4 regions of the Lysinibacillus fusiformis genome follow, and region 1 is predicted to be linked to each of the others. Evidence: riboswitches for the same ligand, from Rfam matches in the RefSeq annotation. Region 1 holds a riboswitch; each other region holds the start of a gene.
What was found. Region 1 has a riboswitch for S-adenosylmethionine ahead of JTI58_RS05680 (bifunctional homocysteine S-methyltransferase/methylenetetrahydrofolate reductase). Riboswitches for the same ligand answer to the same signal wherever they lie in the genome.
Positions count from the first base shown of each region.

Region 2: it holds a riboswitch for S-adenosylmethionine, as region 1 does, so the genes downstream of both, JTI58_RS11405 (MetQ/NlpA family ABC transporter substrate-binding protein) here and JTI58_RS05680 (bifunctional homocysteine S-methyltransferase/methylenetetrahydrofolate reductase) in region 1, are expected to answer to the same signal.
Region 3: it holds a riboswitch for S-adenosylmethionine, as region 1 does, so the genes downstream of both, metK (methionine adenosyltransferase) here and JTI58_RS05680 (bifunctional homocysteine S-methyltransferase/methylenetetrahydrofolate reductase) in region 1, are expected to answer to the same signal.
Region 4: it holds a riboswitch for S-adenosylmethionine, as region 1 does, so the genes downstream of both, JTI58_RS07095 (cyclase family protein) here and JTI58_RS05680 (bifunctional homocysteine S-methyltransferase/methylenetetrahydrofolate reductase) in region 1, are expected to answer to the same signal.

Region 1 is NZ_CP070490.1:1,133,082-1,137,299, forward strand. It holds gene metH (methionine synthase) at 1-205, opposite strand, end outside; gene JTI58_RS05680 (bifunctional homocysteine S-methyltransferase/methylenetetrahydrofolate reductase) at 198-2,045, opposite strand; SAM riboswitch class I at 2,135-2,235, opposite strand; gene JTI58_RS05685 (protoporphyrinogen oxidase) at 2,335-3,729, opposite strand.
Region 2 is NZ_CP070490.1:2,319,840-2,324,057, reverse strand. It holds gene JTI58_RS11415 (pyridoxal phosphate-dependent aminotransferase) at 1-1,091, shown strand, start outside; gene JTI58_RS11410 (PPC domain-containing DNA-binding protein) at 1,567-2,070, opposite strand; SAM riboswitch class I at 2,193-2,297, shown strand; gene JTI58_RS11405 (MetQ/NlpA family ABC transporter substrate-binding protein) at 2,387-3,217, shown strand; gene JTI58_RS11400 (methionine ABC transporter ATP-binding protein) at 3,324-4,218, shown strand, end outside.
Region 3 is NZ_CP070490.1:578,855-583,072, reverse strand. It holds gene JTI58_RS02795 (alpha/beta hydrolase family protein) at 1-116, shown strand, start outside; gene pckA (phosphoenolpyruvate carboxykinase (ATP)) at 183-1,769, opposite strand; SAM riboswitch class I at 2,159-2,277, shown strand; gene metK (methionine adenosyltransferase) at 2,536-3,732, shown strand; gene JTI58_RS02780 (gamma carbonic anhydrase) at 3,912-4,218, opposite strand, start outside.
Region 4 is NZ_CP070490.1:1,422,720-1,426,937, reverse strand. It holds gene JTI58_RS07105 (Cof-type HAD-IIB family hydrolase) at 1-495, shown strand, start outside; gene JTI58_RS07100 (DedA family protein) at 567-1,163, shown strand; gene JTI58_RS07095 (cyclase family protein) at 1,194-1,931, opposite strand; SAM riboswitch class I at 2,022-2,128, opposite strand; gene JTI58_RS07090 (YuzC family spore coat inner layer protein) at 2,225-2,623, opposite strand; gene JTI58_RS07085 (helix-turn-helix domain-containing protein) at 2,750-4,218, opposite strand, start outside.

The DNA.
Region 1 (4,218 bases):
TATCTGCGCCTGCCTCTAAGTATTTGTGATGAATTTTCTCAATGACATCAGGTCTAGTAAGGACAAGATTTTCATTACAGCCATCAAGCTCCTCGCCACCAAAATCCTCTGCTGATAAATTTTCGTTTTGTAGCATTGTTCCCATTGCGCCATCAAGAATTAAAATACGTTTCTCTAGTTGCTCTTCAATCGAGTGCTTAGCCATGTATACTTACTCCTTTTTTCTGTTCATCCAATTGCTCTATATATTTCATCAACTCTAGGGTCACATCATAACGTAAAAACGGTGTAATAAGGTAAATACCATTGAAATATTGCGCAGCCACTTCTACTAATTCTTTGGCAATAGCAATTCCCTCCAATGTTGCCCGTTCCTTATCTTCCCCACATGCCTTCATTCTTGCTAAGGCATCCTCAGATAATTTGATACCTGGCACTTCATGATGTAAAAACTCAGCACTTTTATAACTCGTAACAGGCATAATGCCGATGTAAATTGGTGCTTGTAAATGCTTTGTTGCCTCATAAATTTCTACAATTTTTTCTTTCGTATACACTGGTTGAGAAATGAAGTAGTCTGCTCCATGCTCAATTTTCTTCTCTAAGCGTGTCACAGCACGATCTAACACACGGACATTTGGATTAAATGCAGCAGCAACTGAAAAATTTGCTTTTTTACGAAGTGGCTTGCCTGAGAAAGAAACCCCTTCATTTAACTGCTTAATTAATTGGATTAACTCCATTGAAGATACATCATAAACACTTGTCGCACCTGGGAAATCTCCAACTTTTGTTGGATCACCCGTAACGGCCAACACGTCATGAATACCTAAAGCATTTAATCCCATTAAATGCGATTGTAGACCAATTAAATTACGGTCTCGACATGTAATATGTGTTAGTGGGCGTACACCGTGTGTACTCTTTAACAATGCTCCCATTGCAATATTGCTAATACGTGGAGAGGCCAGTGAATTGTCTGCCATCATGACTACATCTGCACCTGCATCATACAGTTGCTTTGCTCCTTCAAGGAACCCATCAATCTCTAAATGTCTAGGTGTATCCAATTCTACTATGACAGAGCGTTCACGTTTTACTTTTTCATGAAGAGGCTCATACTTTGGTGGCTCTGCTTCACGAACAATCTCAATCTTTTCAGGTTTCGCATGCTTCTCCTGAACCGGTGATAACTCTTCTAAATACTTCTTTGCTGCTGCAATATGTTTCGGTGTCGTACCACAGCAGCCCCCTATTAAGCGTACGCCTTGATCACGTAATTCGACAGCCGCTCGACCAAAATAATCCGATTCTGATTCATAAACGACACGTCCATCTTCTAAGTCAAGAAGTGAGGCATTCGGATAGGCAGACATAAATGCCTTGTTAGGAAGTTCTACACCTTCAAATGCTTGAATCGTATGATGTGGACCTAGTCGACAATTGACACCCACGATATCTGCACCGAGTGTTTCTAGCTCATGCAGGGCATTATTTAAAGACATTCCATTTTGTAAAACACCAGGCTCATGCATAGATACTTGTGCAATAATCGGTAAATTTGTTTTTGCACGTAGCATCTTTAAGGTTGCAGTTAATTCTTCAAAATCATAATAGGTTTCGAGTAAAAGGCCGTCAGGATTTCCTGCAAGTAAAACATTTGCTTGCTCTTCAACTGTCGCTAATATTTCATCTAATGTTGCATCACTTTTACGAATTCCTCGAATACCACCAATTGTTCCTAAGACAAATTGACCGCCATCTGCCGCTGCTCGTTTTGCAATGGTAATAGCCGCTTCATTAAATTGTTGGACCCGTGATTCTAATCCATAGCGAGCTAATTTAATGGCATTTGCACCGTACGTATTCGTTTGAATGATGTCAGCACCAGCTGCAATATATTCTCTATGAATCTTTTCAATTAACTCAGGTCTCTGAACATTCATTTCCTCATGGCAATACTCCAATCCATAGCCATATAGCACTGTGCCTATTGCACCGTCTGCTGTCAATACATGCGTTTTTAACCTTTCAAGCAATCCCATAAAACTAGCCTCTCTTCCTATGTCTCTATATAATAAAAAGCCTTCTTTCATAAAAAAAGAAGGCTTTAACGATTCATCATTGTTGTTCCTTCTCATCTTCGACTCAATGGTCTTCTGGATTTAGCACCTGACAATAAAGTTGGTTGCTGAAGCTTCAATGGGCCAGTCCCTCTGCTTCTCTTGATAAGAATTAAGTATGAATTTTTTAAATAATTAAAAGAATCATATCGTTTACTGACGAATGAGTCAAGACTATTTCACATAACAAAGTTTTTTTCCACTTAAAACCTTAGAAATTGGCAAGTTCCTTCGCAAGCTCTTCACCAATTTTTTTCCCGTTTTGAATGCAAGCGCCGATACCTACGCCAAAATATGAGCACCCAGCAATCGATAAATGTGGATACTTTTCATGTAATTCCTGTAGTAATCCTTGTAACGCTTCACGATGAGCTAGATCATATTTAGGCATTTGATCAATCCATTTTGTTACATTCACAACTGTTGGCTGTTCCTCAATTCCTAGGCTTTTCCTCACGTCTTCTAAAGCTACAGCTGCCAATTCTTCATCCGTCATGGCACGTAATTGCTCATAGGCTGGATTGATGCTCTTATAAAAGAGTCGTACAAGTAATTTATGTTCTTTCGATGTATGCTTCCATTTACGACTCGTCCAGGTTGCTGCATTACAAGTAACATCCGAATTATGCGAAACAATATAGCCCGTTCCATCTGCTGGCAATCTAGAGTCTGGCACATCAAAGCCTAAATAGATGGTAATGGCTGACGCTGTCGTAAATTGGTCAAAATAGCGGTTTAAAGATTCATCCTGTAGTAGATTTTGAACAGCATCATTCGGTAATGCTAAAACGACATAATCTGACTCAATATTTTCACCATTAGCTAAGGTAATTGTGTAGTTTTTATCTTGTTTTTGAACATTTAGAGTAGTAACGCCCTTGATGATTTCTACATCTGATAATGTTTGTTCAAGTCGATCAATTAAAGAAGATAAACCATTTTTAAAGGATATAAATTTTTTGTTCGCTGCTTTAACAAATTGCTCACGATTCGCATCAAAACCTTTAATAATACTTCCGTAATTATTCTTATAATCAATTAAATACGGTAAAGTAGAGCCAATGGAAAGCTGATGTAAATCGCCTGAATAAACACCTGCAAGTACTGGTGCAATTTGATTTTCCACAAGTTCCTCCCCTAAATAGTAAGTTAAAAATTCTCCTATTGAACTTTCCTTTGTGAAGCCGTAGTTTGGTAATGTCAAATCCTTTAACGCTTCTTTTTTTCCTTGCTCTGAAATAAGTGTACTTTCTTCTAAGGATGCCAAACTCATCGGTATACCAAATGTTGAATCTGTTGGTATAGCGTGTAACTCATTATTCGTATAAATATAAGAAATACCTGTTTCGTTGTAAACTAGCTCCGCTTCAAAATCAAGCTCCTGTACGAGTTCCATAACGCCTTGATGACGGGCTACAATAGAATCAGCACCTGTTTCCATGATGAAACCTTGTTCATGTGCTGAATATAATTTGCCTCCTAAATATGTATTTTTTTCTACAAGCACTAGACGAACATCTAAATTATTCTCCTTCACTTGACGTTGTAAATAATGCATTGTACATAGTCCTGTAATTCCGCCGCCTAAAACAACAACTGTTTTCATAGTAACCGCCCCTATTTTTAGTTCTTTCTACAGTATAATCTTTTTTTCATTGAAAATTACGTTAAACCCTTTACAAATTTAGCAAAAATAGAGCTATTTCATCAGTGAAATAGCTCTCCTTAGTGTTGAAAAACAAAACAGTCAATTGAAAGGTAGAAATGGATTTCCGTTGCAGGCTACTTGCTTTCCTGTGGGCGAGCGCCGAATCGCTTCCTCCGCTACCGCTCCGTGCAGGGCTTCGCCTGTCTCGCTATCCCACGGGAGTCAAGTAGCCTTCCACTTCAACCCACTAACTTTTTAGCAAAGGTTTTCAAATAAAGTGAAGGTGCTCACTACTCTTTATGAAGAGGTGTTGTCACGCATCACTTCTCCACACTGAAAATAAGAGCTTATCCCCGCTAAGAATACAGATAATGGGCGATTTGATCGCTATGCTACTATGAAAAAAAGTAAAGACACTTTGCAGCATGTTTGATTGGATTGGAGCCA
Region 2 (4,218 bases), 1.2 Mb from region 1:
AAGAAGGACGTGATGTCATTAACCTTGGGCAAGGAAATCCCGACCAACCCACGCCTCCTCACATCATTCAAGCATTACAGGAGGCGGCTGAAAACCCACAAAACCATAAATATTCACCATTTCGAGGTATTGCTGAATTACGCCAAGCAGCTGCCGACTTTTATCAACGTGAATATCATGTGGAACTAAATCCTGACACAGAGGTAGCGATTCTTGGTGGGACAAAAATAGGTCTAGTTGAACTACCTTTAGCTGTGTTAAACCCTGGCGACACGATGCTCTTACCAGACCCTGGCTATCCAGATTACTTATCAGGTGTCGTATTAGGGGATGTTAATTTTGAAGTGATGCCACTTTTTGCTGAAAATGATTTCTTACCTGATTATGATGCATTATCTGATGAAGTGAAAGAAAAGGCAAAGCTACTTTACCTAAATTACCCGAACAATCCTACAGGTGGTACAGCAACACTCGCGTTTTTTGAAGAAACCGTTCGTTTTGCGAAGGAACACAATATTATCGTATCACACGATTTTGCTTATGGAGCAATAGGATTTGACGGTAATAAACCAATTAGCTTCCTACAAGCAGAGGGTGCAAAAGAAGTTGGGATTGAAATGTATACCCTATCGAAAACCTATAATATGGCAGGCTGGCGTATAGGCTTCGCCGTTGGGAATGCCGAGATTATTGCTGCTATTAATCTTATTCAGGATCATCTGTTTTGTAGTCAATTCCCTGCTATTCAACAAGCAGCAGCAGTAGCACTGACAGCTTCCCAACAATGTGCGGATGAACTACGAGCTACTTATGAGCGTCGCCGAAATGTACTCATTGAAGAAGCTCAAAGAATCGGCTGGCATGTTACGGCTCCAAAAGGCTCCTTCTTCGCATGGCTCCCTGTACCACTAGGCTATACAAGCGAACAATTTGCCGATCTATTGCTTGAAAAAGCTGATATTGCTGTGGCAGCTGGCAATGGTTTCGGTCAATATGGCGAAGGTTACATCCGTATCGGTTTGTTGGTAAGCGAGGAACGTTTACGTGAAGCAATCCATAGAATCGAGCAATTACAATTATTTAACAAATGACAATGTCATCAATAGATTATTTGTGAAAGGTGAAAAGGCCTTCCACCCCAATCCATAAAAGTGTTATCGTCTTAACAAAGGTTGTACAAATAAAATGAAGGTGTACACTACTCATTTTTATTGAGGGTTGTTGTGACTAATCATCTCTCCACATTGAAAATAAGAGCCTATCCTCTCTCTAATCATACAAATAATGAGTTATTTTGTTCACTACTACTAGTATGAAAGAGGGAAAGACATTTTTACAGAATGGTTGATTGGAGTGGAGCCAGCGTCACTCCTAGGAGGATTTAGCGTCACAGAGGAGACCTTGGAGCGAACGGAAGTGAGTGAAGCGGCTCATCGGACGCCCCCTGGAAAGGACGCTGGCGGAACGGAAATCAACCCCTCACCTTGCTAAAAGGTCTATTTCTGCTAGTGACATGATCTTTTTTCCACAACATGTGTCCTGTAGCTAACTCTAGCTACAGGATCATTATTTTTCGATTTTCCTTGGCTGCCCTAAACCATTTTCTAATGGATAAAATTGAACATGACCTGTTTCATCATCCAATTTTCGAATATGTTGAATACCTTGTACCTCAGCCAGTACTATGTCAGCAGTAATAACAGGATTTCCCCCTTTTATTAAATGCCCACCTGACACAACACCCCATTGATCGCTCATAGAACCATGGAAATGTGTTTCATATCCCCCGTCACGCTTACACACCACACCAGAGCCTTGAATAAATTCAAGTGGTCCATCTTTTTTAACCACATCACTAAAACGAACTTGAATCTGAGCTGTTGCATCTGGCACTAAATATACAAAGCTACTTTTTTGAAAGCTACCAATACAGCTAACAATCGTTGCTGACTCAATATGATTCTCTTCACAGAGCGCCTCAATTCCCTCAATGATATCTGTCCCTATTAGAAGTCGAGCACTAATAACCCTACCAAATGAACCTATACCATAATTAACTCTCACAGACATTGTTATCCCTCTTTCACGTCGAAATATTATAATTATATAAAAATTTTAAAAATTAATTATTGACTTACTATACCCTATAAATTATATTAGTTCTATCGGAATTACAAAAAAATATTATAAATCTCTTATCAAGAGTAGCTGAGGGACTGGCCCTATGAAGCTCGGCAACCTCCTTTTTAAAGGAAGGTGCTAAATCCTGCAAACGATCTTCGTTTGATAGATAAGAGAGGACATCTTTTCATGAGCCTCTCTTAGTTTGTAAGAGAGTTTTTTTATTTTCAAAAAACCGATAAAAACAATCTTGGAGGTAGTTTTCATGAAAAAGAAAAATAAATTTTTAGTAGGTTTAGCAAGTTTAACATTAGTAGCAGCGCTAGCAGGCTGTGGCTCTAAAGAAGATAGTAAAGGCCAAGCAGAGGCAATTGATGAAAAGAAAATCGTCGTAGGTGTCACTTCTGGTCCACATGAGCAAATTGCAGAAGTAGCAGCTAAAGTAGCAAAAGAAAAAGGGCTAGAAGTAGAGCTAAAATCATTTTCTGACTATGTTTTACCTAATACTTCCTTAGCTGAAGGTGATCTTGATGCGAACAGCTATCAACACGAACCTTTCCTCGATACATTTAATAAAGATCATGATACAGATTTAGTCCCAGTGGGCAAAACGATTTTGAATCCAATGGGTATCTACTCTGAAAAATATAAATCCTTTGATGACATTCCGGATGGTGCAACGTTTGGCCTACCAAATGACCCAACGAATGGAGCACGTGCCCTCTTTGTTTTACAAGAAGCTGGCTATATTAAGCTAAAAGATGGCGCAGACTTAACAGCCTCGATCCGTGATGTAGAAGAAAACAAAAAGAATTTAAAATTCATTGAATTAGAAGCAGCTCAAATTCCTAAACAGCTTAGTGAAGTAGATGTAGCAGCTATAAATACAAACTTCGCATTAGAAGCTGGCATTAACCCTAAAGACGACTCTATTTTATTGGAATCTACTGACTCTCCATACGTGAACTACATTGTCGTACGCGCTGAAAATGAAAATGACCCAACAATTAAAAAGTTCGTTGAGGCTTACCAATCTGATGAAGTACGTCAATTCATCGAAGAAGAATTCAAAGGTTCAGTAATCCCTAGCTGGTAATACATTCAGGAAGCTTCTATAAGCCGAAGAATCTGCCGAAATTCCTCTATGGGAAGACGAGCAGATTCTTGCTTTTTAGAAGGTTGAGAAAGGAGCAAACAATCGCATGATTCAATTACAAAATATCTCAAAAGAATTCAAGTCGAAAAAAGGCATCATTAAAGCTGTGGATGGGATCAATCTTCATGTAAAAAAGGGACAAATTCATGGTGTGATCGGCTATAGTGGTGCTGGTAAAAGTACACTCATTCGTTGTGTTAATCTACTAGAACGTCCTACAGCAGGAAAAGTAGTGATAGACAATGTAGACATTACGACCCTTTCTCTTCATGAATTACGTCAAACACGCCAAAAAATCGGGATGATTTTCCAGCACTTTAATCTATTAAAAACAGCAACAGTTTACAATAATATTGCCGTTCCCTTAAAGCTACTAGGCTATAAAGAGACGGAAGTAAAAAACCGTGTAGCTAAATATGCTGAAATTGTAGGCTTAACAGATAAACTAGATAGTTACCCAAATCAACTTTCAGGTGGTCAAAAACAACGTGTGGCTATTGCACGTGCCTTGGCACAGGAGCCAGAGATTTTACTTAGTGATGAAGCAACAAGTGCACTTGACCCTGAGACAACAGAAGCCATTCTTGAATTGTTGTTAAAAATTAACCGTGAATTAGGCATTACGATTCTGCTCATTACACATGAAATGAATGTGATTCAAAAAATTTGCGATGAGGTTTCTGTTCTAGAATCAGGGAAAGTTGTGGAATTCGGCACAGCTATAGAACTTTTTGCAAAACCGAAGCACCCTACAACGCGAAAGTTTTTAAATACAATTTCACAACGTAATTTATCCCCTTCTCTTATTGAGCAATTAAATGTTTCAGGTAGTGTAATCCGTTTAACATTCCTTGGCGAAAGCACTGGTAAGCCATTATTAGCAGAAGTCACTAAGGTATACGATGTGCAACCAAATATTTTAACGGCTAATATTATTGAAT
Region 3 (4,218 bases), 550 kb from region 1:
AGGATGCAAATAAATCATTCGAAACGTGGTATGATCTTAACTACGCACATCAATATCCACCAGCAAAAAATCGTGAAACTGTTCGTGCTCTTTGCAAGTGGATGAAACAACAATAAAGCATAGAAGAAAACAAAAAGACAAAGGGAACGAATAATTTGTTCCCTTTGTTTTTTATTTAGTCGTTATTTTAATGGGCCACCAAGTGTAGTGATGGCTTCAGAAACGTTTGAGAATTTCTTGAAGTTTTCGTTGAATAAGCCTGCAAGCTCAGCAGCTTTTGCATCATATGCAGCTTTATCTGCCCAAGCTTCACGAGGGTTTAACACTTCTGAAGGTACACCTTCAACCGCTGTTGGAATGTGTAAACCAAACACAGCATCTTGTGTCGTTTCAACACCTGCTAATTTACCATCGATTGCTGCACGTACCATTGTACGTGTGTAAGAAAGTTTCATACGGCTACCTGTACCATATTCGCCACCAGTCCAACCAGTGTTCACTAGGAATACTTGTGCGCCGTGCTCGTCAATTTTTTGTCCTAACATTTCTGCGTATACTGTTGCAGGAAGTGGAAGGAATGGTGAACCGAAGCAAGTAGAGAATACTGGTTCTGGCTCAGTAACACCACGTTCAGTTCCAGCAAGTTTAGAAGTGAAACCACTTAGGAAGTGATACATTGCTTGCTCTTTTGTTAATTTACTGATTGGAGGTAACACGCCAAATGCATCAGCTGTTAGGAAGATGATTGTTTTTGGATGACCTGCAACAGAAGGATCAACAATATTTTCGATGTATTGGATTGGATAAGCTACACGTGTATTTTCTGTTAGTGAACCATCATCATAGTCACAAATACGAGTTTCTGGATCAACAGCTACGTTTTCTAAAACAGAGCCGAAGCGGATTGCATTGTAGATTTCTGGTTCTTTTTCAGCAGAAAGGTTGATTGTTTTTGCATAGCAACCACCCTCAATGTTGAACACACCATTAGCAGACCAACCGTGTTCATCGTCACCGATTAGCTTACGATCTGGATCAGCTGATAATGTCGTTTTACCAGTACCAGATAGACCGAAGAATAATGCCACATCGCCAGCTTCACCAACGTTTGCTGAGCAGTGCATTGAAAGAATACCTTGTTGTGGTAATAAGTAGTTCATGATACCGAAGATAGATTTTTTCATTTCACCAGCATATTCAGTACCACCAATTAAGATAATTTTCTTTTCAAGTGATACGATGATGAATGTTTCAGAAGCAGTACCATCAACCGCAGGATCTGCTTTAAAGTTAGGAGCTGAGATGACAGTGAAGTCGGCAACATGAGAAGCTAATTCATCTGCTGTTGGACGGATAAATAATTGATGAGCAAAAAGATTGTGCCAAGCGTATTCATTAATGACTTGAATGCTTAATTGTGAATCTTTGTCAGCACCTGCAAAGCCTTTGAATACGAATAACTCGTCACGTTCTTTTAAATATTTTATTACTTTTACGTATAGGTTATCGAACACTTCAGAGGAGATTGGTTGGTTGACTTTACCCCAGTCAATTTGATCTTTTGTGCTTTCTTCTTCTACCGTATATTTATCTTTAGGTGAACGACCAGTGTATTTGCCAGTTTCTGCACGAACTGCGCCATCTACTGTTAACATTGCTTCACCACGAGAGGTAGCTTTTTCTGCTAATTGTGGTACTGAAAGTTGAACATTAATGTTACCGCCGTTTAATAATTCCTTCAGTTCGTTTGCAATTTCTACTGAATTCATCGATTAAATACCATCCTTTTTTATAGTATTCCCTTGATTTAGAGGGATTTTTTCTTAATTTCAAAAATAGTATAACACAATTGCTTAAATAATCTATACTAATTAAGAAATTATTTTAGAGTTTTTATCACTTTTCAATAAACTGACAAAAAATAATGTTTTTCGAGTAGAATACCATCAATCCTACAGTAATTAGGCGCGAAAATTGAGCCACACATATGTTACCACAAGTAGCTAGGTATGTTGTAGGGATTAATTTGCTTCTATTTACATCATCATCCAAGTATGAAAAGTTTTTGTTTAATCTGTTCTTTCCTTTTTATACAGTAATACATAAGAAAATATTTGACAACGTTCGACCTTTTCAGTAACATGAGATTGAACGGATACTCTTATCCCGAGCTGGTGGAGGGTCAGGCCCTGTGAAACCCGGCAACCTGCATGAACTATTTCACGACATGCGTTGGTGCCAACCTGATGCAAGGGAACATCCCTTGAACGATAAGAGTGAAAGGTTACGCAGTCATTATTCCTTTCCTCATGTAAAGTAACGTGAGAAAAGGATTTTTTTATTGTTAAAAATCAATGTAAAGGTAAGTATATGTAGTTCTTTCCTTATTATAATGACGGATCTTTCGAAATCCTCGTGTTAAAAGCAGCAGTAACGGCTTGAGAGTTCAATCCTTAGGAGCGGACTTGACATGGGTAATGAGTACCGTATTCATACACAACTACTTATTGTAAGAGTATTTAGGAGGAAAACCAAATGACAAACCGTCGACTGTTTACATCAGAGAGTGTAACAGAAGGACATCCAGATAAGATTTGTGACCAAATCTCGGATGCCATTTTAGATGCTATTTTAGCAGAAGATCCAAATGCACGTGTAGCGTGTGAAACAACTGTAACAACAGGGTTAGTATTAGTAGCAGGAGAAATTACTACCTCTACTTACGTAGATATTAAAGGTATTGTTCGTGACACTGTGGCAGAAATAGGCTACACACGAGGTAAATATGGCTTTGATGCTGAAAACTTAGCGGTGCTTGTGGCGATTGGTGAACAATCACCTGATATTGCACAAGGTGTTGATCAAGCATTAGAGGCACGTGAAGGCTCTATGACAGATGCGGATATTGAAGCAATAGGTGCTGGTGACCAAGGCTTAATGTTTGGCTATGCATGTAATGAAACACCAGAGCTAATGCCATTACCAATTAGCTTAGCACACAAATTAGCACGCCGTTTAACAGAAGTACGTAAATCAGGTGAACTTGCCTATTTACGTCCTGATGGGAAAACGCAAGTAACGATTGAATATGATGACAATAATGTACCCGTTCGCGTGGATACAATTGTTATTTCAACACAGCATGATGAAGAAGCAACACTCGAACAAATTCAAGCGGATTTAAAAGAATTTGTTATTGCTCCAGTCGTGCCAAGTGAATTATTAGATGCTAACACGAAATACTTCATCAACCCAACTGGCCGTTTCGTAATCGGTGGGCCAAAAGGAGATGCTGGTTTAACAGGACGTAAAATCATTGTTGATACATACGGTGGTTATGCACGTCACGGTGGTGGTGCATTCTCTGGTAAGGATGCAACAAAGGTAGACCGTTCAGCTGCATATGCGGCACGTTATGTAGCGAAAAATATCGTAGCAGCGGGCTTAGCAGAACGTGCTGAAGTACAACTTGCCTATGCAATTGGCGTAGCTCAACCTGTTTCTATTGCGGTAGATACATTTGGTACAGGTAAAGCGAAAGAAAGTGAGATCGTAGAATGGGTACGCGAGCTATTCGATTTACGCCCAGCAGGTATCATTAAAATGCTTGATTTACGTCGTCCAATTTATAAACAAACGGCTGCGTATGGACATTTTGGTCGTACAGATTTAAATGTACCATGGGAACAAATTGATAAAGCAGATGCACTACGAGAAAAAGCACGTTTATAAACTATTGAACTAAAGTAATGAAGTCGTTAGAAAATTATTCTAATGTATTAATAAGAAAAGGGGCAACATTGCCCCTTTTGTTTTTTTACAAAAAATGCCTCGCTAGGATTCGTGAACAAATTCGTTACACGGAAACGCGAGGGATTTTTTCGTTAGTATTGATTTTTTGTGTATGTTAGTTATTTCTGAAGCGATTTATAGTATTGACCTTTTTCTGCGTATTCTCGTACGATGCGTTCCATATCCTCTTTATCTTCTGCATTTAATTCACGGACAACTTTTGCTGGACGACCTAATGCTAAACTATTCGGAGGAATGACTTTACCAGGAGGTACTAGGCTTCCTGCTCCAATAAATGCACCTTCTCCAATCTCAGCTCCGTCTAAAATAATGGAACCCATACCAATTAAGGCATTTTTGCGAATTGTACAACTATGTAAAGTGACTTGGTGTCCAACTGTTACCTCATCTTCAATAATGAGTGGA
Region 4 (4,218 bases), 290 kb from region 1:
GCGCAGGAACAACAGCATAGCCTAACATTTTTTACAGAGCAACTGTCCATGAATAGCATACAAAGTCCAGTAGCTTTAAGAGCGATGCAAGAAACTTTATCTTTACGGGATTTTCCACTTGTAAATGAAACAATTGTAGATGAAGAGGTTTTTCTCATGTGTCTGTATGCAGATGAGCTGGCTGAAAAAAGATATGCTAGCCAATTTTCGAATATATTTTTGCAGCGATGGCATCCTTATATTGTGAATGTATTACAGCAGGATGTTTCGAAGTCATTAGCTATTAAAGCGGTACTGGATTATTTTAATATTAGCCCTGAGAATGCCATTGCCTTTGGCGATGGGGATAATGATATTGACATGTTAGAGTATGTAGGGTTAGGGATTGCCATGGGAAATGGTAGCACAGCTCTAAAAAGTGCTGCCAATTTTGTTACAAAGAAATCTACTGATGGCGGTGTCAATTTTGCTTTACGTCAACTTCAAGTCATTTAGAGTGCTGAGGTTAGACTGTCATGAAACTTATATAGCAGGTCGATTTTAATAAATTTTAGGTGGGATGATTTATGGCACAACACGTGCAGTCTCTAATTGAACATTACGGATACTTTGGGATTATCGTGATTCTAATTGGAGGCATTGTTGGGTTGCCACTTCCTGATGAGGTCTTTTTAACTTATGTAGGCTATAGTGTTTACCGAGAAAGTCTTGAACACATTCCTGCCTTAGTCAGTGCACTGATTGGTGCAGTTGGAGGCATTACTTTAAGCTACTATATCGGTTATCGTTTTGGCTTACCGTTATTGCAGAAATATGGCCCTAAAATTCATATTACAGAGCAAAAAATTGATTTTACGAAAAAGATGTTTACAAAAATTGGACCTACCTTATTATTAATTGGCTATTTTATTCCTGGGGTACGTCATTTGACAGCATATATTGCAGCTATTAATAATTATCCTTATAGGAAGTTTGCGCTTTTTGCCTATACAGGTGCATTTATTTGGACGTTCACATTTATATCATTAGGAAAGATGCTTGGGGAGAAATGGCGATTTGTTGGATACTATTTAACCCATTATAGTATCTATCTCATCCTATTGTTTATTCTAGGAATGCTTATTGCTTACTTTTTATTCAAAAAAAGAAATGGACAAAAATAAAAGTCGGTATACGCTATACCGACTTTTATGTTATGGCAAAATAGCAAATGAGCGCACAGGGAAGCCTGATGCTTTTTCTGGCTTAGGTACGATATTGAAGATGATGGCGCCCTTCGCAGGTAGCTTGTCCAAATTAGTCATTAACTCAATTTGATAGGTGTCTTGTTCAAGCACGAAATATTCGCCATCTAGCTTGCTATTTTTACGAAAATCAGCGGCAGAGTCCGTATCGAATGTTTCATGACCAATTGCGCTTACCTTGCGTTCTTTTAGTAAAAACTGTAAAGCCTCTAAACCCCAGCCAGGGATGTGGTTATGTCCATCTGCATCCTTATTACTGAATGCCTCCTTATCTGGCCAGCGCTTACTCCAATCTGTACGTAATGCTACAAATGTTCCTGCTTCAATTTCTCCATGCTGGGCTTCAAAATCACGAATATCTTCAACACTTAATGAAAAGTCATGGTTGCTAGCAGCCTCTTGTGATTTATCAATGACGACAAGGGGAAGAACGAGTTCTTTTAGTTCTAATTCTTCTAAGTACCGAGTGTCTCGCACAAAATGAATAGGTGGATCGATATGTGTGCCATATTGACCAGGGAACGTAAATTGTTGGGCAAAAAAACCATCCTCATGAGAAAATAATGTTTCAAATTTAGCGTCCTCAAACATAAAAAAATGTGGTGAATTAGGGCCGAATGTATGTGTTAAATCAACCCACTGTTTTGATTTTAATAATTGCAATGCTTGTAAAAGTTCATTAGACATTGATATCCCTGCTTTCTGTTAAAATTAGTGGTAAATAAAAAGGAGTCCCCTTATAGAAGAGGACTCCTGCAAAAACAACGGTAGTTCTTCTTCTCATCTTCAAGGCGGATCATTTTGCCAATTGGAGTTAGCACCATACTGTTGAGCTGGTTGCTGAGACTTCATCGGGCCAATCCCTCCGTCTCTCTTGATAAGAAAAGTGATATAAGAATTTTCAGAAATAACAATACAAATACTTTAGCATAGTTTTTTATAGTTTACAAGTTCACTAGGGATACAAGGTTAAAGTTTTTTCACCAATTTAAGTTTAAGGTTACTCCACAACAATCATGATCAATAAGACGTATTCTAAAACTGTCTGGTGTATAGTTTGCTTCAAATTTCATCGTGATGCCTGTTGATGTGATTAGTCTATCAACCTCTGTTTTATTTGAAAGCTGTGCAGCATTCATTAGATCATGTGCAAATTGTTGGGAGCTATCAATTTTATCCGTAAGTAATTGAGCTTGCTGCATCATCGCCTTTATCCGTGTAGCTGAAATTTTCAATTTATGTGTGTCGACAGGTGGAAAGGGATTAGTGGTCGGCATTGCTAAATGTTGAGGAATAGGTCTTACGGCAAGCTGATGGACGGATGGCGACGTTGGATAATGATAGGGATGAACAAAGTACGGATAAGGATTGTAATACAATGTAATTCCTCCTATCCTATAGCTGATATCTTATCTTATGTAGCCAAATGGCTTTCGGTGTTACTTTCAGTATCAAGTTTGTCCTAAAACATTGAAAAAGGAAGCTATAGTGGGCTTCCTTTTTGTTTAGCCTAGGATATTCAAGACATCATCAATTTTTTTACTATGTGATAAAATGCCATAATTCATCCATGTTAAAAAGTCTACTTCATAGACACATTTACTTTTAACTGCGGCTAGGTTTTTCCAAGTGGGCGTTTTTAAAATAGCACGTTCCTCATTTTCATAAATAGAATGTTGTTTATCAAATGTAATAAACAAGTGATCTGCGTCTAATTGCAGCAATTGATCAAACGTCAGTTGTGCTTTACGTTGATTGTGCGGAATACTCCATACTAGTGGATGTGGCATTAAACCTAAGTCACGATATAAAATGGGCCCCGTATAGCCACATTCAGGACCAGCGTATAGGGTAATGCCAATGGCTGAAATACGGAGAAATGCCACACTTTGCCCATAAACGGATTTGCTAAGAATTCCCTTTGCTTGCTGTACCTTATCCTCATATTGTAGGATCACGTCTTGCATCAAGGGAGTTTTTCCTGTTAAATCAGCAATTTTAAATAAAGTAGATTGCCAGTTCTCACCAGGATGTGAGATATGGCAGACAGGGGCTACTTCACTTAAATGATGAAAGGATTCCCAACGCTCTACACCAGAATCTAGCATAATTAGAGTTGGTTTATAGTGAAGAAGTTGATCCATTTCTCTATTTTGTACATCAATATCTGGCACTTCTTGGAGACCTAAATAGTCTTGTTTTCCCCATTTTGAATGACTGAATTGAGCAATTGGCGTAATCCCAAGGGCGACAAAGAAATCTTCTAAAAATGGTGCAAATACACGTAGATTGCTGCTTTGATTTCTTCGATATTGCCCTGGAGAGATGCCGACCTGTTCTTTAAAACGACGATTGAAATAATACTCATTATTAAATCCGACAGACTGACTAATTTCAAATACTCGATCATTTGTCGTCATTAATAATTGCTTAGCTTTTTCAAGACGAATGTTATTTAAATAGTGAAGAGGGATTTGCCCCGTAATCTCTTTGAAAATGCGCGTATAATTCCATCTTGGTACATCGGCTAATTCGGCCAACTGCTCAACCGTCCACTCTTTTTCAAAATGTTTATGCAAGTGGTTAATGGACTGCTCAACAGATTGGCGATCATTTTTTTGCACCTGCTTGGGTATAGCTTGATGTAAGAGCAATAACATCAGCTCTTGAAAGTGCACATGCTGCTCAAAAATCGTGTGCTCATCCTCCGCTAGGCGGTTTTGATAAATGGCCTCTAGCAGTCTGTGACATTGCGAAACGGGGAGGAGACGTTGCTCTTTAACACGCGTAAAATGGTTAGAAATAGTCTGATTATCACTGAGATGGACAATGTTGAATTGTAATTGATAAAAACATAGGTGCTTGCTTTGGATGTAAATATTAACCGTGTTATTGGGCGGTATCAATATGCACTTTTCTTCACTAAGATGTATAGTGTTATGATCTATTTCTAGCTTTCCACTGCCACTCATTA